3 regions of the Bacillus sp. FDAARGOS_235 genome follow, and region 3 is predicted to be linked to each of the others. Evidence: a T-box and tRNA genes for the amino acid it is inferred to sense, from the RefSeq annotation. Region 3 holds a T-box; the other regions hold tRNA genes.
What was found. The T-box of region 3 lies ahead of leuS (leucine--tRNA ligase). A T-box ahead of a tRNA ligase gene usually reads a tRNA of that ligase, here a tRNA-Leu.
Positions count from the first base shown of each region.

Region 1: it encodes a tRNA-Leu, which carries the amino acid that the T-box ahead of leuS (leucine--tRNA ligase) is inferred to sense. The anticodon was not compared.
Region 2: it encodes a tRNA-Leu, which carries the amino acid that the T-box ahead of leuS (leucine--tRNA ligase) is inferred to sense. The anticodon was not compared.

Region 1 is NZ_CP020437.2:2,174,340-2,182,310, reverse strand. It holds rRNA gene A6J74_RS13240 (23S ribosomal RNA) at 1-2,346, shown strand, start outside; rRNA gene rrf (5S ribosomal RNA) at 2,448-2,563, shown strand; tRNA gene A6J74_RS13230 (tRNA-Val) at 2,568-2,643, shown strand; tRNA gene A6J74_RS13225 (tRNA-Tyr) at 2,652-2,735, shown strand; tRNA gene A6J74_RS13220 (tRNA-Gln) at 2,748-2,822, shown strand; tRNA gene A6J74_RS13215 (tRNA-Lys) at 2,827-2,902, shown strand; tRNA gene A6J74_RS13210 (tRNA-Leu) at 2,918-2,998, shown strand; tRNA gene A6J74_RS13205 (tRNA-Gly) at 3,029-3,103, shown strand; tRNA gene A6J74_RS13200 (tRNA-Leu) at 3,120-3,208, shown strand; tRNA gene A6J74_RS13195 (tRNA-Arg) at 3,212-3,285, shown strand; tRNA gene A6J74_RS13190 (tRNA-Pro) at 3,296-3,369, shown strand; tRNA gene A6J74_RS13185 (tRNA-Ala) at 3,385-3,457, shown strand; tRNA gene A6J74_RS13180 (tRNA-Ser) at 3,478-3,570, shown strand; tRNA gene A6J74_RS13175 (tRNA-Ser) at 3,627-3,719, shown strand; tRNA gene A6J74_RS13170 (tRNA-Met) at 3,740-3,816, shown strand; tRNA gene A6J74_RS13165 (tRNA-Asp) at 3,820-3,895, shown strand; tRNA gene A6J74_RS13160 (tRNA-Phe) at 3,904-3,979, shown strand; tRNA gene A6J74_RS13155 (tRNA-Thr) at 3,990-4,062, shown strand; tRNA gene A6J74_RS13150 (tRNA-Trp) at 4,069-4,139, shown strand; tRNA gene A6J74_RS13145 (tRNA-Ile) at 4,150-4,226, shown strand; tRNA gene A6J74_RS13140 (tRNA-Asn) at 4,236-4,310, shown strand; tRNA gene A6J74_RS13135 (tRNA-Glu) at 4,312-4,383, shown strand; gene A6J74_RS13130 (CBS domain-containing protein) at 4,516-4,935, shown strand; gene A6J74_RS13125 (DUF3965 domain-containing protein) at 5,412-6,563, shown strand; gene A6J74_RS13115 (hypothetical protein) at 6,804-7,136, opposite strand; gene A6J74_RS13110 (SH3 domain-containing protein) at 7,142-7,971, opposite strand, start outside.
Region 2 is NZ_CP020437.2:3,490,139-3,500,288, reverse strand. It holds gene A6J74_RS20095 (TasA family protein) at 415-1,002, shown strand; partial or broken gene A6J74_RS30490 (dockerin type I domain-containing protein) at 1,033-2,286, shown strand; gene A6J74_RS20075 (L-lactate dehydrogenase) at 2,552-3,496, opposite strand; gene A6J74_RS20070 (anti sigma factor C-terminal domain-containing protein) at 3,958-4,938, opposite strand; gene A6J74_RS20065 (RNA polymerase sigma factor) at 4,925-5,419, opposite strand; tRNA gene A6J74_RS20060 (tRNA-Glu) at 5,556-5,627, opposite strand; tRNA gene A6J74_RS20055 (tRNA-Ser) at 5,633-5,723, opposite strand; tRNA gene A6J74_RS20050 (tRNA-Asn) at 5,730-5,804, opposite strand; tRNA gene A6J74_RS20045 (tRNA-Ile) at 5,812-5,888, opposite strand; tRNA gene A6J74_RS20040 (tRNA-Gly) at 5,899-5,969, opposite strand; tRNA gene A6J74_RS20035 (tRNA-Lys) at 5,983-6,058, opposite strand; tRNA gene A6J74_RS20030 (tRNA-Thr) at 6,069-6,144, opposite strand; tRNA gene A6J74_RS20025 (tRNA-Phe) at 6,159-6,234, opposite strand; tRNA gene A6J74_RS20020 (tRNA-Asp) at 6,249-6,324, opposite strand; tRNA gene A6J74_RS20015 (tRNA-Met) at 6,328-6,404, opposite strand; tRNA gene A6J74_RS20010 (tRNA-Ser) at 6,432-6,524, opposite strand; tRNA gene A6J74_RS20005 (tRNA-Ile) at 6,542-6,618, opposite strand; tRNA gene A6J74_RS20000 (tRNA-Met) at 6,622-6,698, opposite strand; tRNA gene A6J74_RS19995 (tRNA-Ala) at 6,719-6,791, opposite strand; tRNA gene A6J74_RS19990 (tRNA-Pro) at 6,807-6,880, opposite strand; tRNA gene A6J74_RS19985 (tRNA-Arg) at 6,891-6,964, opposite strand; tRNA gene A6J74_RS19980 (tRNA-Leu) at 6,968-7,056, opposite strand; tRNA gene A6J74_RS19975 (tRNA-Gly) at 7,073-7,147, opposite strand; tRNA gene A6J74_RS19970 (tRNA-Leu) at 7,178-7,258, opposite strand; tRNA gene A6J74_RS19965 (tRNA-His) at 7,282-7,357, opposite strand; tRNA gene A6J74_RS19960 (tRNA-Thr) at 7,367-7,442, opposite strand; tRNA gene A6J74_RS19955 (tRNA-Val) at 7,447-7,522, opposite strand; rRNA gene rrf (5S ribosomal RNA) at 7,527-7,642, opposite strand; rRNA gene A6J74_RS19945 (23S ribosomal RNA) at 7,744-10,150, opposite strand, start outside.
Region 3 is NZ_CP020437.2:3,617,793-3,627,942, reverse strand. It holds gene A6J74_RS20800 (spore germination protein) at 1-916, shown strand, start outside; gene gerHC (spore germination protein GerHC) at 892-1,971, shown strand; gene A6J74_RS20790 (hypothetical protein) at 2,062-2,247, shown strand; gene A6J74_RS20785 (pyrophosphohydrolase domain-containing protein) at 2,550-2,972, shown strand; gene A6J74_RS20780 (hypothetical protein) at 3,017-4,000, opposite strand; gene A6J74_RS20775 (GNAT family N-acetyltransferase) at 4,161-4,589, shown strand; gene leuS (leucine--tRNA ligase) at 4,615-7,023, opposite strand; T-box leader at 7,089-7,307, opposite strand; gene A6J74_RS20765 (MDR family MFS transporter) at 7,359-8,552, opposite strand; gene A6J74_RS20760 (cation:proton antiporter) at 8,793-10,016, opposite strand; gene A6J74_RS20755 (cation:proton antiporter regulatory subunit) at 10,020-10,150, opposite strand, start outside.

The sequences.
Region 1 (7,971 bases), 1.4 Mb from region 3:
TAGTCAGAGCCCGTTAATGGGTGATGGCGTGCCTTTTGTAGAATGAACCGGCGAGTTACGATCCCGTGCAAGGTTAAGTTGAAGAGACGGAGCCGCAGCGAAAGCGAGTCTGAATAGGGCGTTTAGTACGTGGTCGTAGACCCGAAACCAGGTGATCTACCCATGTCCAGGGTGAAGTTCAGGTAACACTGAATGGAGGCCCGAACCCACGCACGTTGAAAAGTGCGGGGATGAGGTGTGGGTAGCGGAGAAATTCCAATCGAACCTGGAGATAGCTGGTTCTCCCCGAAATAGCTTTAGGGCTAGCCTTAAGTGTAAGAGTCTTGGAGGTAGAGCACTGATTGAACTAGGGGTCCTCATCGGATTACCGAATTCAGTCAAACTCCGAATGCCAATGACTTATCCTTAGGAGTCAGACTGCGAGTGATAAGATCCGTAGTCAAGAGGGAAACAGCCCAGATCGCCAGCTAAGGTCCCAAAGTGTGTATTAAGTGGAAAAGGATGTGGAGTTGCTTAGACAACTAGGATGTTGGCTTAGAAGCAGCCACCATTTAAAGAGTGCGTAATAGCTCACTAGTCGAGTGACTCTGCGCCGAAAATGTACCGGGGCTAAATACACCACCGAAGCTGCGAATTGATACCAATGGTATCAGTGGTAGGGGAGCGTTCTAAGTGCAGTGAAGTCAGACCGGAAGGACTGGTGGAGCGCTTAGAAGTGAGAATGCCGGTATGAGTAGCGAAAGACGGGTGAGAATCCCGTCCACCGAATGCCTAAGGTTTCCTGAGGAAGGCTCGTCCGCTCAGGGTTAGTCAGGACCTAAGCCGAGGCCGACAGGCGTAGGCGATGGACAACAGGTTGATATTCCTGTACCACCTCTTTATCGTTTGAGCAATGGAGGGACGCAGAAGGATAGAAGAAGCGTGCGATTGGTTGTGCACGTCCAAGCAGTTAGGCTGATAAGTAGGCAAATCCGCTTATCGTGAAGGCTGAGCTGTGATGGGGAAGCTCCTTATGGAGCGAAGTCTTTGATTCCCCGCTGCCAAGAAAAGCTTCTAGCGAGATAAAAGGTGCCTGTACCGCAAACCGACACAGGTAGGCGAGGAGAGAATCCTAAGGTGTGCGAGAGAACTCTGGTTAAGGAACTCGGCAAAATGACCCCGTAACTTCGGGAGAAGGGGTGCTTTCTTAACGGAAAGCCGCAGTGAATAGGCCCAAGCGACTGTTTAGCAAAAACACAGGTCTCTGCGAAGCCGTAAGGCGAAGTATAGGGGCTGACACCTGCCCGGTGCTGGAAGGTTAAGGAGAGGGGTTAGCGTAAGCGAAGCTCTGAACTGAAGCCCCAGTAAACGGCGGCCGTAACTATAACGGTCCTAAGGTAGCGAAATTCCTTGTCGGGTAAGTTCCGACCCGCACGAAAGGTGTAACGATTTGGGCACTGTCTCAACCAGAGACTCGGTGAAATTATAGTACCTGTGAAGATGCAGGTTACCCGCGACAGGACGGAAAGACCCCGTGGAGCTTTACTGTAGCCTGATATTGAATTTTGGTACAGTTTGTACAGGATAGGCGGGAGCCATTGAAACCGGAGCGCTAGCTTCGGTGGAGGCGCTGGTGGGATACCGCCCTGACTGTATTGAAATTCTAACCTACGGGTCTTATCGACCCGGGAGACAGTGTCAGGTGGGCAGTTTGACTGGGGCGGTCGCCTCCTAAAGTGTAACGGAGGCGCCCAAAGGTTCCCTCAGAATGGTTGGAAATCATTCGTAGAGTGCAAAGGCATAAGGGAGCTTGACTGCGAGACCTACAAGTCGAGCAGGGACGAAAGTCGGGCTTAGTGATCCGGTGGTTCCGCATGGAAGGGCCATCGCTCAACGGATAAAAGCTACCCCGGGGATAACAGGCTTATCTCCCCCAAGAGTCCACATCGACGGGGAGGTTTGGCACCTCGATGTCGGCTCATCGCATCCTGGGGCTGTAGTCGGTCCCAAGGGTTGGGCTGTTCGCCCATTAAAGCGGTACGCGAGCTGGGTTCAGAACGTCGTGAGACAGTTCGGTCCCTATCCGTCGTGGGCGTAGGAAATTTGAGAGGAGCTGTCCTTAGTACGAGAGGACCGGGATGGACGCACCGCTGGTGTACCAGTTGTTCTGCCAAGGGCATAGCTGGGTAGCTATGTGCGGAAGGGATAAGTGCTGAAAGCATCTAAGCATGAAGCCCCCCTCAAGATGAGATTTCCCATAGCGTAAGCTAGTAAGATCCCTGAAAGATGATCAGGTTGATAGGTTCGAGGTGGAAGCATGGTGACATGTGGAGCTGACGAATACTAATAGATCGAGGACTTAACCATATAATATGAAGCAATGTTATCTAGTTTTGAAAGAATATAAAAAACTTATTGACTTTAAAAGTTGAATAAGTTAAAATGATTCTTGTCTTAAATGAATATAGTCTGGTAATGATGGCAGAGAGGTCACACCCGTTCCCATACCGAACACGGAAGTTAAGCTCTCTAGCGCCGATGGTAGTTGGGACCTTGTCCCTGTGAGAGTAGGACGTTGCCAGGCAAATGGAGGATTAGCTCAGCTGGGAGAGCACCTGCCTTACAAGCAGGGGGTCGGCGGTTCGATCCCGTCATCCTCCACCATTTATGTCGGAGGGGTAGCGAAGTGGCTAAACGCGGCGGACTGTAAATCCGCTCCTTCGGGTTCGGCAGTTCGAATCTGCCCCCCTCCACCATTTCTTAATTATTGGGCTATAGCCAAGCGGTAAGGCAACGGACTTTGACTCCGTCATGCGCTGGTTCGAATCCAGCTAGCCCAGCCATTAAGAGCCATTAGCTCAGTTGGTAGAGCATCTGACTTTTAATCAGAGGGTCGAAGGTTCGAATCCTTCATGGCTCACCATTTTCAATAAAATATGCGGGTGTGGCGGAATTGGCAGACGCACTAGACTTAGGATCTAGCGCCTTTGGCGTGGGGGTTCGACTCCCTTCACCCGCACTTTTAATAAAATATCTCATAACATGTCTTGCGGAAGTAGTTCAGTGGTAGAATACAACCTTGCCAAGGTTGGGGTCGCGGGTTCGAATCCCGTCTTCCGCTCCAATTTTCAATATGACATGCCGGGGTGGCGGAACAGGCAGACGCACAGGACTTAAAATCCTGCGGTGGGTGACCACCGTGCGGGTTCGACCCCCGCCCTCGGCACCATATGCGCCCGTAGCTCAATTGGATAGAGCGTTTGACTACGGATCAAGAGGTTAGGGGTTCGACTCCTCTCGGGCGCGCTTTTATTAACGGGAAGTGGCTCAGCTTGGTAGAGCACCTGGTTTGGGACCAGGGGGTCGCAGGTTCAAATCCTGTCTTCCCGATTTTCCCAAAAACATGGGGCCTTAGCTCAGCTGGGAGAGCGCCTGCCTTGCACGCAGGAGGTCAGCGGTTCGATCCCGCTAGGCTCCACTTTATTTATTATATGTCTCGGAGGTATACCCAAGTTCGGCTGAAGGGATCGGTCTTGAAAACCGACAGGCGGTGAGAATCGCGCGGGGGTTCGAATCCCTCTACCTCCTCCATTTTCTTTTGAAATGGTTTAGCTACATATAATAATAAAATATTTTTTTTCCTTCATGGAGGTATACCCAAGTTCGGCTGAAGGGATCGGTCTTGAAAACCGACAGGCGGCGAGAGTCGCGCGGGGGTTCGAATCCCTCTACCTCCTCCATTTTTAAAATATTATATTGTCGCGGGGTGGAGCAGTACGGTAGCTCGTCGGGCTCATAACCCGAAGGTCGCAGGTTCAAATCCTGTCCCCGCAACCAAATGGTCCCGTGGTGTAGTGGTTAACATGCCTGCCTGTCACGCAGGAGATCGCCGGTTCGACCCCGGTCGGGACCGCCATTTATGTTGGCTCGGTAGCTCAGTCGGTAGAGCAGAGGACTGAAAATCCTCGTGTCGGCGGTTCGATTCCGTCCCGAGCCACCATTTTTTTTATGCCGGCTTAGCTCAATTGGTAGAGCAACTGACTTGTAATCAGTAGGTTGGGGGTTCAAGTCCTCTAGCCGGCATCATTTAGGGGCATAGTTTAAAGGTAGAACTGAGGTCTCCAAAACCTCCAGTGTGGGTTCGATTCCTACTGCCCCTGTAAAGTATATGGGCCTATAGCTCAGCTGGTTAGAGCGCACGCCTGATAAGCGTGAGGTCGATGGTTCGAGTCCATTTAGGCCCACCATATATTTATTCCGCAGTAGCTCAGTGGTAGAGCTATCGGCTGTTAACCGATCGGTCGTAGGTTCGAGTCCTACCTGCGGAGCCATGGCCCGTTGGTCAAGTGGTTAAGACACCGCCCTTTCACGGCGGTAACACGGGTTCGAATCCCGTACGGGTCATAAAGAAAGAGTCAGCAATATGCTGGCTCTTTTTTATTGTGTATAATCCTCTTTTTTATCATCTTATTTTCCTCAAATAAATAAAGGGATTTAGGAAAAACTATGGTATGTATTAAAAGGAGGAGATAAAAAATGACGCAAGTTAGAGACTTTATGAGTACTCATATTGTACATTGTACACCGTTAGATAATGTATATGAGGCTGCTGTAAAAATGAAGGAAGAATCAGTTGGATTGATTCCTGTTCTTGAAAATGAACAAGTCGTTGGGCTTGTTACTGATCGAGATTTAGTTGTTCGAGGGATTGCTGAAAAACATCCTGGGTCTAATAAAATTACAAATGTAATGACGACAAACATTGTTTCGGTTTCTCCAGATGATTCTATTGAAAAAGCTACAGAATTAATGGCACAGTATCAAATTAGACGATTGCCAGTAGTTGAGGGCGGTCAACTTGTCGGGATGCTAGCATTAGGTGATTTAGCTATAAGAGAAGCGGCAGATGATCAAGCTGGGTTCGCTTTAAGTGAAATCTCGGAACGTACGGAATAAAGTTAAACTTTAATTAGTGAAAGTGTTATTGTCCGCAAATAGTGGGATAAATGATGGATAAAAATCAGATACATTATTCTAGTATATGTGGATTAAACTAATATATTAGCGTGATGTATCTGAGACATTATATAATAAGTACATAGTTAAGGTTTTCGACAGTTTATTTAAATTTTTCATTCCTAATTTTAAATAAGAGAAAAAGTGATATACTGATAGATATAAGTATTATGATAGGTTTTGAATATAACAATATTTATTTTTAGTGTTGTAATAATGAATTAATATTTCCTACGTAGATAAAGTGAAACTTTAATTATTGGGGGTTTTGTCCATCCGCCAATGATTATTCGTTGAACCAATCGGGCTTTTATCGGCAGTTTTATTTCCCACCTAACTTCCTCGCATTCACTGGATTTTGAGGTGGGCGTCTTACTGCCCGGCAAATAGCGGGATAAAAAGGGAAGGGGAATTATATGAGGGCTGTACAGGGCGATCCAAATTGGAATTTGGTTACAGATACATATATAGAACCAAATAATTTTGCTGAATTATTATCTTTACTTGTACCTTGTCACCCAAAAGGTGAAGGAAAAGAGCGAACTATATTAGCATGGAAAGAAAAAGAATTTTATAAAGAAGAAAATTTAGCAGCAGTTATCGTTTATGGAATGAATAGAGTAAAGAATTTACCACAGTTTCATAAAGATGAAATTCCAACCTTAGTACGTATTCTTCGTTTATGTCAAGAGATTGGTTGGTATGAAGAGGCAAATACTTTTATGGTAACACAAGGGCTAGCTGAATTTGTCCAAACTTCATTGGAATATGAAACATGGGATCTTTTGACACAAGCAGTTGCTTTAAACTATTTAGTTATTAAATATCGTGTCGGGGAATTAACAGATGGGGATGTAGAAATTTGGGATAGAGTTAAATTTAATGAGAAATGTATAACAAATTGTAAACATCTATTATCTCAAAAAGAAATATTAGAGTTTACATTCTTCTATATGTGTAAGAGGGCTAAAGCACAGTCAAAAGAGCAGCTGAATAGTGATATGATGAGTCTAGCGATGTATTGTAATACTTTTGTGTATGATTTATATAGACATGACTTGTTGCGAAAGTATCGTAAGTGTACAGATTTTCTATCATATTATGGACCTAGTCAAGTAGTTTTAGCTTGTCAAAGAGCTGTACTTTCTCAAATTTCAGATCGATTAGATCCACTAAAGACAACTCATGTAGATGATTATTTATATGTGATGAAAGAAATGATGGAACATATGACAATAGGTATAATGGATCGATATAACCATTTTATCGGAAAGTTATTATCATACGTGCCATTTTTCGAAATGATTCAAGTTCCACAGCATGCATATTATTGTGAAGAATTACTGTATATTTGTAAGGGCATTGAATATAAAGAGGAAATACTACGCAATTATATATTTATACAATTACATGATTGTTTACCATCATTCTTTAAACTATTTCTTAAAAATAAGCGTTATGCGACGATTCATGATATTCTTTTCTATTGGTGTGACGATGAACAAAGAATGGGTTTAGAGAAAAAATATAATCTTAGTTTTATTTATGAAAAATATGCTTGTGGCTAAACAGTATTTTACATATGAAAAATTAATATAAATTAAAAAGGATCTCAATGTTATGTGAGATCCTTTTTTGTTAGTAAAACAAGGAGAAAGTGATTAAGATGAGAAATAGCATTCCATATAGGAGAAGTTGTGCAGTATAACTTCCTTGTATACCAAAAAAAGTATTTAGTTTTCCGTATAAATTCAATATATATTTCATTGTGTTATCTTTGAAAGATTGGTACACAGTGTCTCCTCTTTCTAAGCTTCTTGTTCATGTTTTTTATTATTAGGGACATTAATGTATCTAGCTATGAATAATAAAACAGCCATAAAGAATACGGGAATTATAGTAGATAAATAAAAGCCATTACTAATAACATTTGTTATAAGGGCACTTAATAGAAAAATAGCATTATAAACATGGGCAACTTTTTGCTTTAGTCGCACTTGAAATGACTCCATCATAATTTCTAGAGCAACAAAAGCAATGATAATAGATAAAAATACAGTGTTTGTATTGTAAATTATTAAACAACAGATTAAACCTAAAAAGGCTAAGTATTCAATGAAGAGAGGTATATTGCGTGGCATACAATTTACCTAACTAAATACGGCAGTGGATTTACTGCATTTGTTTTTTCAAAATTCCATTCTCCATTATGTAATTCGAAATGGAGGTGTTGTCCGTATGAATGACCTGTGTTACCCATATGACCTAGTAATTGTCCAGTTTGTATTTGATCACCAGCTTGTACAGTGCGATCTTTCATATGAGCATAAACTGTTGTATATAATTTCCCGTTTATTTGATGGGCGATGAACACTACATTGCCATAACTAGCTGAATAATATGATTTAATAACTTTACCTGCAGCGGCAGCTTGAATGGAGACGTTACCTTGTGCTGCAATATCTATTCCATAATGCATTTGTTCCCAGCGTATATCAAAGGTTGAGCTGATTTTTCCTTGGGTAGGGAATTTGAAAACTGCTGGAATAGCTGAAGATTGAGCTGTTTGAGCTTGTGATTGCTGTTGATTTTGTACCACATAGTGTTTGGCCACATACCCGTATCCTGTGCCAAAACGAATTTTATACCAAGTTCCTACTGTTTCTACTACTTGTATCTGTGTACCGTTTTGTAAAGAACCAAGTAGAGTACCATTTGTGCTAGCATTGTTACGTACATTTAATTTAGGTGTTGCAACAGTATATTTCGTATCATTTTGAACTGTGATTCCTTTTACTAAGGGCTGCGAACCATTAGATACGAATGCTTTTTGTACATAACCTGTTTGACCGTTATGTGAAATTTTATACCATTCGCCTTGTTCTCCTTGAATAGTCACGAACTTACCATTTGGTAATACATCTAAAATGGAAGATTCTAAATTAGGTTCAGAGCGAACGTTCAATGCATTAGCAT
Region 2 (10,150 bases), 130 kb from region 3:
ATCCTTGTTAATTTATAAAAAATATTCGTTTTTTTCTTAAAAACGTTGGTTTTTCTTCACATTTCCGTGTAAAATATCGAATTTTGACGAATATTCATTGCAAACGCTTCATTTTCCCCTATCTTTTTTACTATCATTTTTTCTCAACCTCTATTTTATTAGGTTTAGCCTATTTTTCATGCTATTTTCTACTTAAAACCGCAGCAAAACAATCTGTCATAAAAAAATATTTCTCAATATTTTTTGTCATAATTTTATTGAAATGCAAAATTCATCAGCATATACTCGTTCTCAATAAAGAACATTACACTTTCGTAAATATAATTCATACTAGAATACTGTGTTTACTTTACGAACGTTTCATAAAAAATCATATTAGGGGGCTTTCTTAGGTCATTGAAACAAAAAGTAGGAATGGGAGTTGTCACAGCAACGCTTGGCTTATCACTTACATGCGGCGGTGTATTCGCCTACTTCAGTGATTCTGAAACATCTAGTAACTCATTTCAAGCTGGAACACTAGATCTTTCTATTAATCCAAGTGTAATCGTTGATGTGAAAGATTTAAAGCCAGGTGACTTTATTGAAAAAAATTTCACGCTTGAAAATAAAGGGTCATTGGATATTGCAAAAGTAGCACTTGAAACATCCTATGAAGTTACAGATGCAAAGCTAAATAATGACGGTGAAGATTTAGGCGACCACATTATCGTAAAGTTTCTAGTGAATGATGGAAAGCCATCGAATCCAAACGATGATCATGAAATTTTGTGGGAAACAAAACTATCAAAATTAAAAACTATGAAACCTGAGGATGTAGCTACATCTTTAGAACGTCATAACTTAATAGACGGTATTACATCTGGTGAAACAGATTATTTACACGTGCTCTTCTCCTTTGAAGACAACGACCAAGACCAAGATCAAAATAAATTCCAAGGTGATTCCTTACAGCTAAACTGGACATTCCATGCCGAGCAAACAAAAGGCGTGGAGAAATAATTTTTAAAATACAAATTACCGGAGGCCTATAAAGGTTTAAACATTACGCAAGAAGCGAACGGAGTTATGTATTATGACTATTCTCCATACTTGCATAAGTTTTTACCTATTAATGCAGATGGTGACTTTAAAGTTGGCATTACCCCTGAATCCTTTAAAGTAGAAGGACCAATGAACACAGGCGTATATATTTTCGATTATGCAACTGCAGGTCCTGATTATCCAAGCGGTGTAAATAACTATTGGTTTATCCCACAAGGTGCTCAATATGCGAAAACTAGTTATGATAAAAAAGAAGTATACAAAAATGATGAACTTACTGTAACACTAAACGCAAAACACGTAAAACAATTTGTTGCAGGGGAATTTAACGTAAAATTCCTAGAGAAAAATTTCAAATTTGCAAATGCGAAATTGAATCCTGCTTTTGAAAAGCTACTTTCTGAAAAAGGTGTAATCGCAAAAGTGAATGAGCCGAAATTAGAAGCCGGTTCTGTTACAATAGGCGGATCTATCGATGATAAAAACTTCGCCGGATTAGATGGTGATTTCCCGTTCATTGATGTAACTTTCAAAGTAGAAAATGATGAATTTTATGAAGCAAATGCCCAATTAGAATCACCAATTTTTGTTTACTGGAAACAAGGTGAAACAGAACCGAATAGAATGCGTGTACTTCAAGATCAAACATTCTCAGTTATGTCCTTAAACTCACTAGTAGAAGGAAATATTAAACCTGGTGCATTCTTAAATGAACGTGGATATTTAGATGAAAAGCTCGATTATACAAAGCTTGGTGTAAAAGTATATGCAACTGATTCTTACCGTCATAAATTTGAAGGCTCACTAGATAAATACGGATACTTCAAACTGAATGGACTTCCTGTTAATAATCGTGACTATAATTTATACTTAGAAGTACCAGGGCATTTAACAAGCCGTCTAACAACAAAATTAGGTACTGAAAAAGATGGTAAGCTACTTGGCCAATATTATTATGCACGACCTGATGAAAACCTTGCCGGTGATGTAAATGGTGATAAAGTCATTGATATTAAAGATGCTGAAATTATCGCTAGCAACTATGGTAAAAAAGGAGTATCTGTAAAAGGCGGCGACCTTAATAGCGACGGAATTGTCGATGAAAAAGACATTCGTTTCGTTGAAAAGAACTTCTTGAAAAAAGGACCAGATGCATCTAAAGCACAAACAGCTGTAGAAAAATCAAAAAGCGGTACACTCGCAGATATTTTAAAGAAATTGGGCTTAACGCCTAAAAAATAATAAAGTGAAACTTTAATCAGTGGGGGGTTTGTTCATCCCCACTGATTATTAGCCCACACCAATCGGGGTCTTACTGCCCGGCAAATAGCGGGATAAAAAAGAGCACTCTACGTAAAGTAGAGTGCTCTTTTTCTATAAACGACCCTTATCCAGCAAAAGGGGTATATTGGGGATATACAAGGGAAACCGGAAAAGGAATTTATATTAAATTATATAAGTTCAGAGGTAAGAAGCAGTTTCCCACCTCTGAATTATTTAGCAATTATTATAGTACTGGTGCCATTGTTTCTTTTAATACTTTTACAGAATGAGCGAATTTCACTTTTTCTTCTTCATTTAGCTCAAGTTCTACAATTTCACGTACACCTTCGCGGTTAATTACAGCTGGAACACCTACGTAAGCATCTTTCTCACCGTATTGACCTTCAAGGTATGCAGATACAGTTAATACGCTGTTCTCGTTGTTTAAGATTGCTTTAGTTACACGAAGTAGTGACATACCGATTCCGTAGTAAGTTGCACCTTTACGCTCGATGATATGATAAGCTGCATCACGTACGTTTTCGAAAATTTTATCTAAGTCTTCTTGATTGTACTGTTCGTTGTTAGCTAAGATTGTTTCTAGTTTTTGTACACCGATAGTAGCGTGGCTCCATACTGGAAGTTCAGTATCACCGTGCTCACCAACGATGTAAGCATGAACGTTACGTGGATCTACATCTAAGTAGTCACCTAACATGTAACGGAAACGAGCAGAGTCTAAAGTTGTACCAGAACCGATTACGCGCTCTTTTGGTAGACCAGATTCTTTCCAAGTTACGTAAGTTAAAATGTCAACTGGGTTAGTTGCGATTAAGAAGATTCCATCGAATCCGCTATCCATAATACCGCGAACGATTTGTTTAAAGATCTTTGTATTTTTCTCAACTAAGTCTAAACGAGTTTCACCTGGTTTTTGTGGTAATCCCGCAGTGATAACTACTAAATCTGCATCTTTACAATCTGCATAGCTACCGCTCCAAACTTTTGTTGGTGATGGAGAGAATGGTACCGCATGGCTTAAGTCCATTGCTTCCCCTTCTGCTTTTGCTTCATTAACATCTACAAGTACGAATTCTTCAGCTACACCTTGGTTGATCATTGAGTAAGCGTAACTACAACCTACAGCTCCTGTTCCTACTAATACTACACGATTGATACCTTTTTTCATGTTAATTTCCCCTCTCTATTGTTCACATATATTTTTTTATGATTGTTTAAGTAATTAATTAAAATACTAATTTAATGTTGTTTAACTTCTTTACATTCATATTGTAGCACGTATCATTGTGAATTACTTCACAATTTATGGCCTATTTGTGAACTTTTTCACATAGAGTGTAAAGTTATTGGAATAGGTGTGGAATCCATTTCAATGGAGACGTTTTCTTTAGATTGTGAAAGGGTTTTTCTTATGGTTTTTGTCGATAAGTGAAATTATATCGGCGATTATTAGAATATATCGACCGTAACTTCAAATATATCAGCGATTATTGAAATTTATCGATCGTAACTCAAATTATATCAGCGATTTTTGCAATATATCGACTTACCGACAAAACTCGACAATAATGACAACATAAAAAGCTGTCTCCAGTAGATTACTTATTGGGAGACAGCTTCTTCTATATATTATTTATTTTCCGCAGTAGCCCCTAAAACAGCAGCTTTTACGTAATTTTGACCGTTTAATTTTTGTAAATCCACAGCCGTTCCCGTCACAACAACACCGATAACTTTTACATCTTGCTCACTTGGTTTTATTTTCTTTCCTTTTAGGTAGTCATATATACGTTCATATTCCTCATAATACTTTCCCTTTTGCTCCAGTCCATTTTGAATTGCTAAAAGAAAATCTTTTTCCGTTCCATTTCCAAATTCAATATCACCTGGTTTTGCTTTAAAACCGTACACATTATAAGCACTTTCGGTCATATCATCAATAGAATATGATTTTTTATCATCATACGTATCTACCCAATACCAAACAGGATGCACCCCTTCTGGAAGTATCTCTTTTATTTCAGACACTTTATACGGTTTATCAAAAGATATAGCCAATTCAGCTACTTTCTTTTCATCTTTTATTTTCTCTATATCATTTATATAACGATTATATGAAGCAAATGGGAGATAAAACTGCATCTCTCTTTCCATCGTTTGATTATTATACAATTCACTTGTCTTATTAATACGTTCATTCCCCATTACAACATTATCTGATATTGTTAATGGATTTACATTCGATAATCGGCGAAATGTATTCCAAACTTTATACTCATACACTTCATCTTCCCACTTAACAGGTTTCCCTTCAATAACCTTATATGTTTTATACTCTACTGTGCTTTTAAATAAACCGTTAGAAGTAATTGCTACGCCTCTTTCCGTATTAGGTCTTGTAATTTGTCTTATCATATTTAAGTCACGATCCATAGTTAAGTAAGCTCTATTGTTCAATTGTGAAATTACTATTATAAAACCAAAGAATAGAACAATAAAAAGTGAAATCGAAATTACTGTAATTTTTAATAATTGTCTTCGCTTCGCCTTCTTCAACATTTTTGATACTTTACTTGAATCTATATCAAAATCGAAATCATCTCTGCTCATCTTCAAACCTCCCATACAGCTTTTTAAACTCATTGCGAGCCCTATACAAAGAAACACGTACGGTCTCTTCTTTCATCTCTAATACGGTTGCTATCTCCTTATATGAGAGTTCATAGTCATACTTTAATAAAAGAATATGTTTATATACTGGATTCATCTTTCCAAGTATGCTTTGTATTTCTACTTGAAGCTCTTTTCTTAAAAGTGGTTCATCTAATCCTTTTGCTCCAATTAATTGAACAGATTCAATCGGGATTTGTTCAATACGCTGTTGCCTTCTTGCTAGATCACGATGCCTATTAATCGCAACTTGAAATAACCATGTTTTTATATACGTAATTTTCATATTCGGTATAGATACTAATGCCTTATGTATCGTGTCTTGAACGATATCTTCTGCTTCTACTGGTGGTACTCCAATTTTAAGTAAATACCTATAAATGCTTTTAGATGTTTCTATAATGATTTTTTCATACTCCATCGCTCTCTCCTTTCTATTAGTTAGACGATTCAAATAGAAAAAAGTATACAAGAAATCCATAAAAAAAAGCAGACTATCCAAAGCCCACTTTTACACAACAAAAAAGAGATAGCAGATTATGCTATCTCTTTTAGTATGACCCGTACGGGATTCGAACCCGTGTTACCGCCGTGAAAGGGCGGTGTCTTAACCACTTGACCAACGGGCCAATTCTGGCAGAGAAGAAGGGATTCGAACCCTCGCACCGCGTTCGCGATCTACTCCCTTAGCAGGGGAGCCCCTTGAGCCACTTGGGTACTTCTCTATAATATGGCTCCGCAGGTAGGACTCGAACCTACGACCGATCGGTTAACAGCCGATAGCTCTACCACTGAGCTACTGCGGAACAATTATGGTGGGCCTAAATGGACTCGAACCATCGACCTCACGCTTATCAGGCGTGCGCTCTAACCAGCTGAGCTATAGGCCCATAATTGAAAAGCGGGTGAAGAGAATCGAACTCTCGACCAGAGCTTGGAAGGCTCTTGTTTTACCACTAAACTACACCCGCATTAAATTGTAAATGGTGAGCCATGAAGGATTCGAACCTTCGACCCTCTGATTAAAAGTCAGATGCTCTACCAACTGAGCTAATGGCTCATTTTGAAAGTGGTGCCGGCTAGAGGACTTGAACCCCCAACCTACTGATTACAAGTCAGTTGCTCTACCAATTGAGCTAAGCCGGCTTGCGATTTCAAAATGGTGGCTCGGGACGGAATCGAACCGCCGACACGAGGATTTTCAGTCCTCTGCTCTACCGACTGAGCTACCGAGCCTTTATGTAAAAAAATGGCGGTCCCGACCGGGGTCGAACCGGCGATCTCCTGCGTGACAGGCAGGCATGTTAACCACTACACCACGGGACCATTTGGTTGCGGGGACAGGATTTGAACCTGCGACCTTCGGGTTATGAGCCCGACGAGCTACCGTGCTGCTCCACCCCGCGATGATAAAATATTTAATTTAGAAAAAATGGAGGAGGTAGAGGGATTCGAACCCCCGCGCGACTCTCGCCGCCTGTCGGTTTTCAAGACCGATCCCTTCAGCCGAACTTGGGTATACCTCCGAGATATAAACTTTGAGTGGTGGACCTTGTAGGACTCGAACCTACGACCGGACGGTTATGAGCCGTCTGCTCTAACCAGCTGAGCTAAAGGTCCTTATGGTAGCGGCGGAGGGGATCGAACCCCCGACCTCACGGGTATGAACCGTACGCTCTAGCCAGCTGAGCTACACCGCCATAAGTAATATAAAAATAAGTGGAGCCTAGCGGGATCGAACCGCTGACCTCCTGCGTGCAAGGCAGGCGCTCTCCCAGCTGAGCTAAGGCCCCATGTTTTTGGGAATATCGGGAAGACAGGATTTGAACCTGCGACCCCCTGGTCCCAAACCAGGTGCTCTACCAAGCTGAGCCACTTCCCGTTAATAAAAGCGCGCCCGAGAGGAGTCGAACCCCTAACCTCTTGATCCGTAGTCAAACGCTCTATCCAATTGAGCTACGGGCGCATATGGTGCCGAGGGCGGGGGTCGAACCCGCACGGTGGTCACCCACCGCAGGATTTTAAGTCCTGTGCGTCTGCCTGTTCCGCCACCCCGGCATGTCATATTGAAAATTGGAGCGGAAGACGGGATTCGAACCCGCGACCCCAACCTTGGCAAGGTTGTATTCTACCACTGAACTACTTCCGCAAGACATGTTATGAGATATTTTATTAAAAGTGCGGGTGAAGGGAGTCGAACCCCCACGCCAAAGGCGCCAGATCCTAAGTCTGGTGCGTCTGCCAATTCCGCCACACCCGCATATTAATTTATTTAAGAAAAAATGGGGCGACTGATGGGAATCGAACCCACGAATGCCGGAGCCACAATCCGGTGCGTTAACCACTTCGCCACAACCGCCATAGTTACTGGTGCCGACTAGAGGACTTGAACCCCCAACCTACTGATTACAAGTCAGTTGCTCTACCAATTGAGCTAAGTCGGCTAAATGGTGGAGGATGACGGGATCGAACCGCCGACCCCCTGCTTGTAAGGCAGGTGCTCTCCCAGCTGAGCTAATCCTCCATTTGCCTGGCAACGTCCTACTCTCACAGGGACAAGGTCCCAACTACCATCGGCGCTAGAGAGCTTAACTTCCGTGTTCGGTATGGGAACGGGTGTGACCTCTCTGCCATCATTACCAGACTGTATTCATTTAAGACAAGAATTATTGTAACTTATTTAACTTTTAAAGTCAACAAGTTTTTTATATTCTTTCAAAACTAGATAACATTGCTTCATATTATATGGTTAAGTCCTCGATCTATTAGTATTCGTCAGCTCCACATGTCACCATGCTTCCACCTCGAACCTATCAACCTGATCATCTTTCAGGGATCTTACTAGCTTACGCTATGGGAAATCTCATCTTGAGGGGGGCTTCATGCTTAGATGCTTTCAGCACTTATCCCTTCCGCACATAGCTACCCAGCTATGCCCTTGGCAGAACAACTGGTACACCAGCGGTGCGTCCATCCCGGTCCTCTCGTACTAAGGACAGCTCCTCTCAAATTTCCTACGCCCACGACGGATAGGGACCGAACTGTCTCACGACGTTCTGAACCCAGCTCGCGTACCGCTTTAATGGGCGAACAGCCCAACCCTTGGGACCGACTACAGCCCCAGGATGCGATGAGCCGACATCGAGGTGCCAAACCTCCCCGTCGATGTGGACTCTTGGGGGAGATAAGCCTGTTATCCCCGGGGTAGCTTTTATCCGTTGAGCGATGGCCCTTCCATGCGGAACCACCGGATCACTAAGCCCGACTTTCGTCCCTGCTCGACTTGTAGGTCTCGCAGTCAAGCTCCCTTATGCCTTTGCACTCTACGAATGATTTCCAACCATTCTGAGGGAACCTTTGGGCGCCTCCGTTACACTTTAGGAGGCGACCGCCCCAGTCAAACTGCCCACCTGACACTGTCTCCCGGGTCGATAAGACCCGTAGGTTAGAATTTCAATACAGTCAGGGCGGTATCCCACCAGCGCCTCCACCGAAGCTAGCGCTCCGGTTTCAATGGCTCCCGCCTATCCTGTACAAACTGTACCAAAATTCAATATCAGGCTACAGTAAAGCTCCACGGGGTCTTTCCGTCCTGTCGCGGGTAACCTGCATCTTCACAGGTACTATAATTTCACCGAGTCTCTGGTTGAGACAGTGCCCAAATCGTTACACCTTTCGTGCGGGTCGGAACTTACCCGACAAGGAATTTCGCTACCTTAGGACCGTTATAGTTACGGCCGCCGTTTACTGGGGCTTCAGTTCAGAGCTTCGCTTACGCTAACCCCTCTCCTTAACCTTCCAGCACCGGGCAGGTGTCAGCCCCTATACTTCGCCTTACGGCTTCGCAGAGACCTGTGTTTTTGCTAAACAGTCGCTTGGGCCTATTCACTGCGGCTTTCCGTTAAGAAAGCACCCCTTCTCCCGAAGTTACGGGGTCATTTTGCCGAGTTCCTTAACCAGAGTTCTCTCGCACACCTTAGGATTCTCTCCTCGCCTACCTGTGTCGGTTTGCGGTACAGGCACCTTTTATCTCGCTAGAAGCTTTTCTTGGCAGCGGGGAATCAAAGACTTCGCTCCATAAGGAGCTTCCCCATCACAGCTCAGCCTTCACGATAAGCGGATTTACCTACTTATCAGCCTAACTGCTTGGACGTGCACAACCAATCGCACGCTTCTTCTATCCTTCTGCGTCCCTCCATTGCTCAAACGATAAAGAGGTGGTACAGGAATATCAACCTGTTGTCCATCGCCTACGCCTGTCGGCCTCGGCTTAGGTCCTGACTAACCCTGAGCGGACGAGCCTTCCTCAGGAAACCTTAGGCATTCGGTGGACGGGATTCTCACCCGTCTTTCGCTACTCATACCGGCATTCTCACTTCTAAGCGCTCCACCAGTCCTTCCGGTCTGACTTCACTGCACTTAGAACGCTCCCCTACCACTGATACCATTGGTATCAATTCGCAGCTTCGGTGGTGTATTTAGCCCCGGTACATTTTCGGCGCAGAGTCACTCGACTAGTGAGCTATTACGCACTCTTTAAATGGTGGCTGCTTCTAAGCCAACATCCTAGTTGTCTAAGCAACTCCACATCCTTTTCCACTTAATACACACTTTGGGACCTTAGCTGGCGATCTGGGCTGTTTCCCTCTTGACTACGGATCTTATCACTCGCAGTCTGACTCCTAAGGATAAGTCATTGGCATTCGGAGTTTGACTGAATTCGGTAATCCGATGAGGACCCCTAGTTCAATCAGTGCTCTACCTCCAAGACTCTTACACTTAAGGCTAGCCCTAAAGCTATTTCGGGGAGAACCAGCTATCTCCAGGTTCGATTGGAATTTCTCCGCTACCCACACCTCATCCCCGCACTTTTCAACGTGCGTGGGTTCGGGCCTCCATTCAGTGTTACCTGAACTTCACCCTGGACATGGGTAGATCACCTGGTTTCGGGTCTACGACCACGTACTAAACGCCCTATTCAGACTCGCTTTCGCTGCGGCTCCGTCTCTTCAACTTAACCTCGCACGGGATCGTAACTCGCCGGTTCATTCTACAAAAGGCACGCCATCACCCATTAACGGGCTCTGACTATTTGTAGGCACACGGTTTCAGGATCTCTTTCACTCCCCTTCCGGGGTGCTTTTCACCTTTC
Region 3 (10,150 bases):
GATGTACGTCTTATTAAAAGAAACAAACGGTAATTTAATTGATTTACATCGGCAAACATTTGGAAAATGGCTTGGGGACTGTATTAATATCATCTTTGCTGCTTATTTTTTAATCGTCAGTATTTCCGTCATTCGAACATACGTTGAAATTATTCAAGTGTGGATGTTTCCTACCGCTTCAACTTGGATGTTAACACTTTTTTTATGCTTAGTTAGCTACTACATTATTTCTTCTGGCTTTCGTGTCATTACTGGTATTTGTGTTATATCTGTTGGTGGTACATTGGGATATTTATTGCTTAGCCTATTTGTTTTGAAATACTCACATTGGGATAATCTACTTCCTATATTCACACATTCTTTTTCAGATATTTTAAAAGCCTCTCAACTGTCCATCTACAGTATGACCGGTTTTGAGATTTACCTCATGGTTTATCCATTTGTGAAAAAACCTATGCAATCTCATAAATACGCTCAATACGGGGCACTATTTTCAAATCTTCTATATTTATTTAGTACCCTTTTAGCCTTTGCATTTTTTAGTGAAAAACAATTGTTAAAAACGATATGGTCGCAACTTTCTATGACCCAAGTAATCCAATTACCATTTATAGAAAGACTAGAATATATTGCAATTTCAGCTTATGCACTCGTTATTGTCACTAGTTTCATCCTCCCCTTATGGGCTGCAGTGAGAGGAACTCACGAAATATTTCGCGTAAAACAAAGAGGTGTTTTAATCGCTTTCATCCTTATCACCCTCATTGTTTCACAACTTTTAACAAACAGACACGATATTAATAACTTTATTAGTAATGCATCAAAAGTTAGTTTTTGGCTCATTTATGTATACATCCCAATTCTATTTATTATTGTGTGGGTGAAAAGAAAATGGAAAAAATCAAAAGCAAATTAATACTTATTTCTTGTATAACATTCTTCAGTTTAACTGGATGTTTACAAAAAAATATTATCGATGATGTACAACTTATTCAAGGAAGCGTTTTTGATGTAGCAAAAGATAATAAAATAAAAGTGACATTCGTTTGTCCCATTCAGAAAAAAGGAAATAAAGTTCAAGTTTTTGAAGGCAGCGCAAATGCGGTAAAACAAGTAAAAGCAGACACATCTTTAGAGTCTTCTCAACCGTTTGCTAGCGGACAAATGCGTGTCGCTCTATATACGATAAGACTTGCAAAAAAAGGAATGTCTACTTCATTCGATACATTACTTCGAGATGTGAATATAGGAAACGCTTTATATGTTGCTTTATTAGAGGGGAATGGTACCGAACTTTTAAAAGGCAAATATACAACTTCATATAACGTTGCAATTTATATAAAAAAGTTGCTAGAACATAATATGGAGACCGGTCCTTTACCAACGGATAATCTGCATGTAGGAGCATTCCGTTATTATCAAGAAGGGCAAGACTACTATATTCCAATTTTAAAGAAACATGGTGATAAAATAAAAATCACCGGAATTGGTCTTTTTAAAAAAGATAAATATATCGGTAAAATTGCGCAAAAAGATATGTTCATATTTAAAGGACTGTTAGAAAAACATAAATTAGATTCACATGAATTTAAAACAGATTCTGCGTACGTAATGATTAATAATATTCGTTCTGTTCCAACTTACGATATAAAGATTAAAAACGGAAAGCCTTCTTTTTTCATTCACGTTCATCTTGATGCACGTATTCAAGAATTATCAAAACAAATTAACTTAGAAAATAACAAGAACACAAAAAACATTGAAAAAAATGTACAAAAACAATTGGACGTACAGGCTGCCAAATTAATTAAGCAGTTCAAATCTTTAGGCGTCGATCCCCTCGGGCTAGGAGCAAAATATAAACACCATTATCGCCCCTTCAAATTAGAAGAGTGGAGACAAATGTACAAAGATGTTCCGATTCATATAAAATACACCGTAAACATTACAAATTCTGGTGTAATTGAATGAGAAATGATTGAACTCCTCTCTCCGGCATGATACAACGGATAGAGGAGTTTTTATTTTAGATAGAGAGAGAAGATATTTATGGGGGAGCTTATGTCTAAAAAATTAGTAAAGCCTATTTTAAACGGTATTTTATTTCTCGGCGTCTTTTTATTTGCTCATACATACTTAAAAAATGTTTCCTTCACACGTTATTTACTTGTCGTTATACCGATGTTACTCGTTGGTATGTTCGGCATCGACCTTATTTTATCCATTTTAATAAAAAAAGAAGAATAACGAGCGAGGATGTCTCATAAGTCGAGATTTTTGACTAGATGACATCCTTTTTATTTTCTATTTTGGAATCAGCGCTACAGTACATGAATTTATATCAACGATTTTTCAAATATATCTACCATAACTCAAAATATATCAACGATTCGACACAAAATATCGATTTACCTACAAAAATTGACAATAGTAACAACCCATACTAAGAAGAGAATGTTTCAATATATTTTTAGAACATCCTTTTTTTATTTAATAATCACCTTATGTTACAATGAAATTCGGCACAAAGTGAGAAAGGATGAAACAACATGACAAACGAAAAAGGTTTAGATAAAGGGTACGAGCTTGTTGCAAAAATGCATGAAGATTTCGGACATCCTGTAACAAATACTCCAACAAAACTAACAGAAGAGCGCGCAAAAATCCGTGCAAGTTTTATGCAAGAAGAGCTAGAAGAATTTCTAGAAGCAACTACTGTTGAAGATCAATACGATGCACTTATTGACCTTATTTACTTTGCATTCGGAACGTTTGCAGAAATGGGCGTACGTCCAGATAAAGGATTCGAGATTGTAAACAACGCAAACATGGCAAAACTATTCCCTGATGGGAAACCTCGATTCCGTGAAGGCGACGGCAAAATTTTAAAACCAGAAGGCTGGCAAGCACCAGAACCACAACTTCGTGCTGAAATTGAACGTCAGCGCCAAGAAGCTGAAAAAAACTGCTAGGATTTCCTAGCAGTTTTTTATTATGTCTTTTTTTCTGCAGCTCATTAATGACCCACGTGCCCCGCGTGTCCTGCTGCTCCACTAATACTAGCTGCTCCTGCTGCTGCCCCTGCTCCTCCTGCTCCAATTCCCCCTGTCCAAGGAGACGATTGTTGCTGTTGTTGATATTGCTGATATTGTTGTTGGCCTTGATGATGCTGTTGGCCTTGGTGATGATGTTGACCTTGGTGATGGTGTTGACCTTGATGATGCTGTTGACCTTGATGATGCTGTTGACCTTGATGATGCTGTTGACCTTGATGATGCTGTTGACCTTGGTGGTGGTGTTGACCTTGGTGATGATGTTGGCCTTGGTGTCCATGATGTTGGCCTTGGTGGTGATGTCCATGGTGACCATGTTGGCCTTGATGACCGTGTTGGCCTTGGTGAGTTTGATAAAGAACAGCTTGCGGATGAATGTGGTGGTGACCTTGGTGATGTACTTGTTGTTGGTGATGACCTTGATGGCTGTGTTGACCTTGATGGTGGTGATGACCTTGATGGCCGTGTTGACCTTGATGGTGGTGATGACCTTGATGGCCATGTTGACCTTGATGGTGGTGATGACCTTGATGGCCGTGTTGACCTTGATGGTGGTGATGACCGTGATGGCCATGTTGACCTTGATGGTGGTGATGACCGTGTATGACTTGCGGATACCCACCTACTCCTCCTGCTACAACACCTACTCCTGGTACAGGGAATCCTGTCTGTCCCCCTCCAACGAAAGAAGGAAATGTAGTTGGTACTCCTACTGGAATTCCAGTTTGTGCGCCAGCTACTGATGTCGGAAATCCTCCCGTTAACGTTGGAATTCCAGTTTGCATGCCTGCTACTGATGTTGGAAATCCTCCATGTGCTCCACCCATCCAGCTCGGAATTCCACCGTATCCTTGTTGCCCTGCTCCTCCCATTAACATCATTTGTTCATAACTATCCGATCCACCTCCGAAGAAGCCATGCGGTGCATTATTGTCCATCCCTTTCATTCCTTTCACCCCTTGTTTTCAATTTAACCTACCTTTTGTATCATATTTCCTAGTTAAAAATAGGTGTTTGTCTGCATAAGAATTCCTAACCTTTTTCCTCATTCGTGATAGAATCAATTGACTGATTATTCTTTCACCACTTTAAAAGGAGGCATTTCTATTGAGAAACGTTACAAAAGCTTCAAACGACGATTTAGATTCAATCTTACATATAGATATTGATGTAATCGGAGACGATAGTAGACGAAATTATATTAAACACGCTATTGATGAGGAGAAATGCATCATTGTAAAAGAAGACAATTCTATTTTAGGTTTTCTGACGTATGATACGAACTTCTTTAGCTACACGTTCCTCTCATTAATCATTGTTTCGCCAACAAAAAGAAGACAAGGCCATGCAAGCTCATTAATCTCCTATATGTTAAGTAATTCTCCTACGCAAAAAATTTTTTCTTCAACGAACGAATCGAATGCAAATATGCAAAAAGTTTTTAAAGCGAATGGATTTATGCGTAGTGGAATAATTGAAAACTTAGATGAAGGTGATCCAGAAATTATTTTCTATATAAAAAAGCTCAGAGCATAAAGGCTCTGAGCTTTTCTTTCATTCATTAGTTTGCAACAACGTTAACAAGTTTGCCAGGAACGACAATTACTTTACGAACTGTTTTTCCTTCGATTTGTTCTTTAATTGCTTCAAGTGCAAGTTGTTCCATTTCTTCTTTTGATGCGTCTTTACTCATTGTTAATTTTGCGCGAACTTTGCCCATAATTTGAACAACGATTTCAACTTCATCTTCTACAAGTTTAGACTCATCAAATGTTGGCCAGCTTGCATATGTGATTGTTTCATTGTAACCAAGCTTGCTCCAAAGTTCTTCCCCGATATGAGGTGCAACTGGTGCAATCATTTTTACGAAACCTTCTACATATTCTTTCGGAAGTGTATTAGCTTTGTATGCATCGTTGATGAATACCATCATTTGAGAAATCGCTGTGTTGAAGCGAAGCTCTGCATAGTCTTCTGTTACTTTCTTCACTGTTTGATGGTAAGCTTTTTCAAGCTCTTTATTTGGTGCATCAGTAATTTTCTCACTTAATTCACCGTTATCTTGAACGAATAGGCGCCATACGCGGTCTAGGAAACGACGAGCTCCGTCAAGACCATTTTCAGACCAAGCGATTGAAGCATCTAATGGTCCCATGAACATTTCGTATAGACGAAGTGTATCTGCACCATGGCTCGCTACGATATCATCAGGGTTTACAACGTTACCTTTTGATTTACTCATTTTCTCGTTGTTTTCACCTAGAATCATACCTTGGTTGAATAATTGTTGGAACGGCTCTTTCGTTGGAACTACACCGATATCATATAATACTTTATGCCAGAAACGAGCATATAGTAAGTGAAGTACAGCGTGCTCTGCACCGCCGATATAAATATCAACTGGAAGCCATTGTTTTACTTTTTCAGGATCTACAAGTGCTTCGTTATTATTTGGATCCATGTAGCGTAAGTAGTACCAACAGCTACCAGCCCATTGTGGCATTGTGTTCGTTTCACGACGACCTTTTTTACCAGTTTCAGGATCAACAACATTTACCCACTCGTCAATGTTAGCAAGTGGTGATTCACCTGTACCTGAAGGACGGATGTTTTCTGTTTTCGGAAGAACTAATGGTAATTCTTCTTCTTTCACAGCTGTCATTGTGCCATCTTCCCAGTGGATTACTGGAATTGGCTCACCCCAATAACGTTGACGGCTAAATAACCAGTCACGTAGACGGTACGTTACTTTTTGATTTCCTGCGCTCGTCACTTCAAGCCATTCAATCATTTTTGCGATTGCTTCTTCTTTATTTAAACCATCAAGGAATGCTGAGTTTACGTGTGCACCATCACCTGTGTATGCTTCTTTCGTAATGTCTCCGCCTTTTACAACTTCCTTCATTGGAAGATTGAACGTTGATGCGAATTCATAGTCACGCTCATCGTGAGCTGGAACCGCCATTACAGCACCTGTTCCGTAAGTTGCAAGAACGTAATCAGCGATCCAGATTGGTAATTTCTCACCGTTTACTGGGTTAACTGCGTAAGCACCAGTGAATACACCAGTTTTCTCTTTCGCAAGTTCTGTACGCTCTAAATCACTCTTCATTTTTACAGAATTAATGTAAGCTTCTACAGCTTCTTTTTGCTCAGCAGTTGTAATGTCAGCAACAAGTGCATGCTCTGGAGCAAGTACACAGTAGCTTGCACCGAATAGTGTATCAGGACGCGTTGTGAAAACTGTGAATTTTTCATCTGTACCGTCGATGTTAAAGTGTACTTCTGCACCTTCAGAACGACCAATCCAGTTACGTTGCATATCTTTTAAGCTTTCTGGCCAATCAAGCTCATCTAGATCTTCTAATAGACGATCTCCGTAAGCTGTAATTTTTAACATCCACTGTCTCATCGGACGACGCTCAACCGGATGCCCACCGCGCTCACTCTTACCATCAATGATTTCTTCGTTTGCAAGTACTGTACCAAGCGCTGGACACCAGTTTACAGGTACTTCATCAACGTAAGCTAAGCCTTTTTCAAATAGTTTTAAGAAGATCCATTGTGTCCACTTGTAGTAGTTTGGATCCGTTGTATTTACTTCACGATCCCAATCATAAGAGAAGCCTAATGCTTTAATTTGATTACGGAACGTATTAATATTAAGCTCTGTAAATTCTGCCGGGCTATTTCCAGTATCAAGTGCATATTGCTCTGCTGGAAGACCGAATGCATCCCATCCCATTGGATGAAGAACGTTATATCCTTGCATACGCTTCATACGAGATAAAATATCTGTCGCTGTATAACCTTCTGGATGTCCTACGTGTAAGCCTGCACCTGATGGATATGGAAACATATCTAGTGCATAAAATTTTGGTTTTTCTGTCTCATCTGGCGTACGGAATGTTTTATTCTCTTCCCAATATCCTTGCCACTTCTTCTCAATTTCTTGATGATTAAAGCTCATGAGATACCCTCCTTGAAATTCTATTTATTTTCACCGCCCAAAATACAAAAAACCTCTCATCCCTAGAAAGGGACGAGAGGTTATAGATTCCCGCGGTACCACCCTAAATTAATGTAAAATATACATTCGCTTAGATCCGTAACGTGGATTAACGGCAATTGCTACTATTAGTTTCACAACTGCAACTCAAAGGCGAGTTCATAACGAAACGTGGATTGACTTGCACCGACCGTCAACTCTCTAAACCCGCTTCTATTACTACTACTCCTTTTCACTGTTATTACAAATATGAGTTAATTAAATATATTCTAAAACATGTTACATGTTCCGTCAAACTAAACTGCAATTTTTTCTTCAACTGTTTCTTCTACTTTTACTCGTTTGTCATAAATGCTCGTTGCTATAAGCGCTACTACCAGCATTACCATGATCGCGATAAACAATACTTCCATATTGTATAAATCAACAATTGCTCCGCCGACGACTGGTCCGAACATTTTCCCTACAGTCGCCGCACTATTTACGACCCCTTGATAAAATCCTAATTTATCTTTCGGCGCAAGTATATTTGCAATGGTCGGAACCGCTGGCCATACGAATAACTCACCAATCGTTAATGTTACCATCGCAACGAGGAACATCGTAAATTGCTGCGCTTGACTTAACACAATGAATGAAGCCGCAAAAATGAAAATCCCAATCATAATTTGTTGTTTTAAAGAACGCTTCATCCAGCGAATTAGCATACTAACGAGCGGCTGCGCACAAACGATCATCGCTCCGTTTATCGTCCATAATAAACTATAGTGACGAAGGCTAATATTTAATTCTTGCATATGTGTTGCAATCGCCCCTTGCCACTGTACGTATGTAACCCAGCATAAAGCATATGCTACACACACAATAAGAAGTGCTTTGAATCCCGGTGTAAGTGGCCACCCTTTTTTCGTTTCGACTTCTTTTTGTACCTCTGACCCTTTTTTGTCTTCCATACCACGGAATCCAATAAAAGCAATTAAGAAGAAAACAAAGTATAAAATAAAGTTCGCTAAGAAAATATAATCAAAACGATACGACGCAACTAAGCCACCGCACGCTGTTCCAATCGCAATACCAACGTTTTGTCCAACATACATCGCATTAAATGCTCGTCTTCCGCCCTCTGGCCAAACTGTACCAACCATCGCATACATCGATGGAAAGACCATTCCAGAACCAAAGCCAATTAATGCTAGCCATACAACATATAACGGCCAACCATGGAAGAACACAAGACCTAAAATCGATACGAGTGTAATGACAATTCCTACTAAAATTGATTTATAACCGCCCCATTTATCAAATAAAACACCGCCGAGCAAGTTTCCGATTACACCAGTAAGCGAGTTGATCATTAATACCATTCCAGCCACTGATAAAGATTTCCCTAGATGATCATGCAAATAAATTGTATTAAAAGGCCATAAAAAAGAAGCACCCGTGACATTAATAATCATCCCAGCTACTAATAGCCATACTTTCCTTGGCATATTCTCCCCTCCTATTCTATTTTTTTTCGTTCATATATAACAGTAAAATTGTAGTCGTTTTTAAATAGGAAGGCAACTGATTAATAGTTGATGAAATTCAGATAACGGTATGTTGGTAAATGAAATTATATTGATTGCCACTTAAAAATATATCGACTTACCGACAAAAAAGGACATCAGTAACAATATATAAGAAAGGGGAGGCTACATGAAGTTCATGCAGTCTCCCCTTTTTTATAACTATCCAACTTCTTTTTCTCGCTTCGCACGTTCTTTAGCACTCCATTTAAATATCTTATCTAATAGAGAGTATATTCTCCCAGACTCTTTCGTTAATAACGGACCTAACGATGCTAATATTAAAACGTACAGTGCAGAGAACGGTTTAATCGCTGCCATTAAGCCACCCGCAATACCGATATTGGCTACAATAATGGAGAACTCTCCGCGTGATACAAGCGTTAATCCGATATTCGTAGATGCCTTATGTGATAACCCTGCTTTACGTCCCGCAGCCATTCCAGCGATAAAATTACCGATGAGAGTAATGAAAACTGCTCCTAAGGCCAACCACACGGCTCCTCCAAGAGAAAATGGATCTATACTTAAACCGAAACTGAAAAAGAATATAGCTCCAAAGAAATCACGAAACGGAACGACAAGATGCTCGATTCGATCACTATGCTCTGTTTCAGAAAAGACAAGCCCTAATAATAACGCTCCAATCGCCTCAGCAACATGAATCGTTTCTGAAAAACCAGCCACAAAGAATAAAATAGCGAATATTACGATAATAAAAATTTCGTTAGACGAAATATCTAATACTTTATTTAGGAACGGCGTAGCTTTTCGAGCGATTATAAAGAACAATAACATATAGCCTACTGCGATTAAAACAGATGTAAGAGCACCTATAAATGACGTTGCACCTCCGAGTACTAACCCTGAAACAACTGACAAATATACAGCTAAAAAGATATCATCAAACATAATGATTCCTAAAATTAGCTCCGTCTCTTTATTACCAGATCGCCTTAAATCAACAATTACTTTTGCGACAATTGCACTCGAGGAAATTGTTATGATTCCGGCAATAATTAATGTTTCTAATAAGGGGAAACCCATTATATATCCGTAAAGCAAACCTAATATAAAATTAAGCGATATATGAACAGTTCCCCCAAAAGCAATCGACTTTCCTGATTTAATTAATTTTTTTATTGAGAATTCTAAGCCTAAATAGAATAGGAGGAATATGACGCCAACACGGCCGAGGAAGGAAATTACTTCTCCGCTTTCAATAAACCTTAAATCGATAAGCCCTAAATCTGGGGCATGAGGCCCCACTAGCATACCAAGTATAATGAGAAACGGAATAATCGAAAACTTTAACTTTGCAGCGAGAATTGTTGCAAAAGCTACTAATACTAACGCAGTTCCAACTTCAAAGACTAAAGTATCCATCGATTATGAGTCACCTCCCGCTGAAAGCAACTCATTAATAATTCTCTTCACTTCATGTCTTTCACCCGATAATACGAGCATATCACCAGCCTCAATGATAGAATCTGGACCTGGATTGAAAAATTTCTTCATAT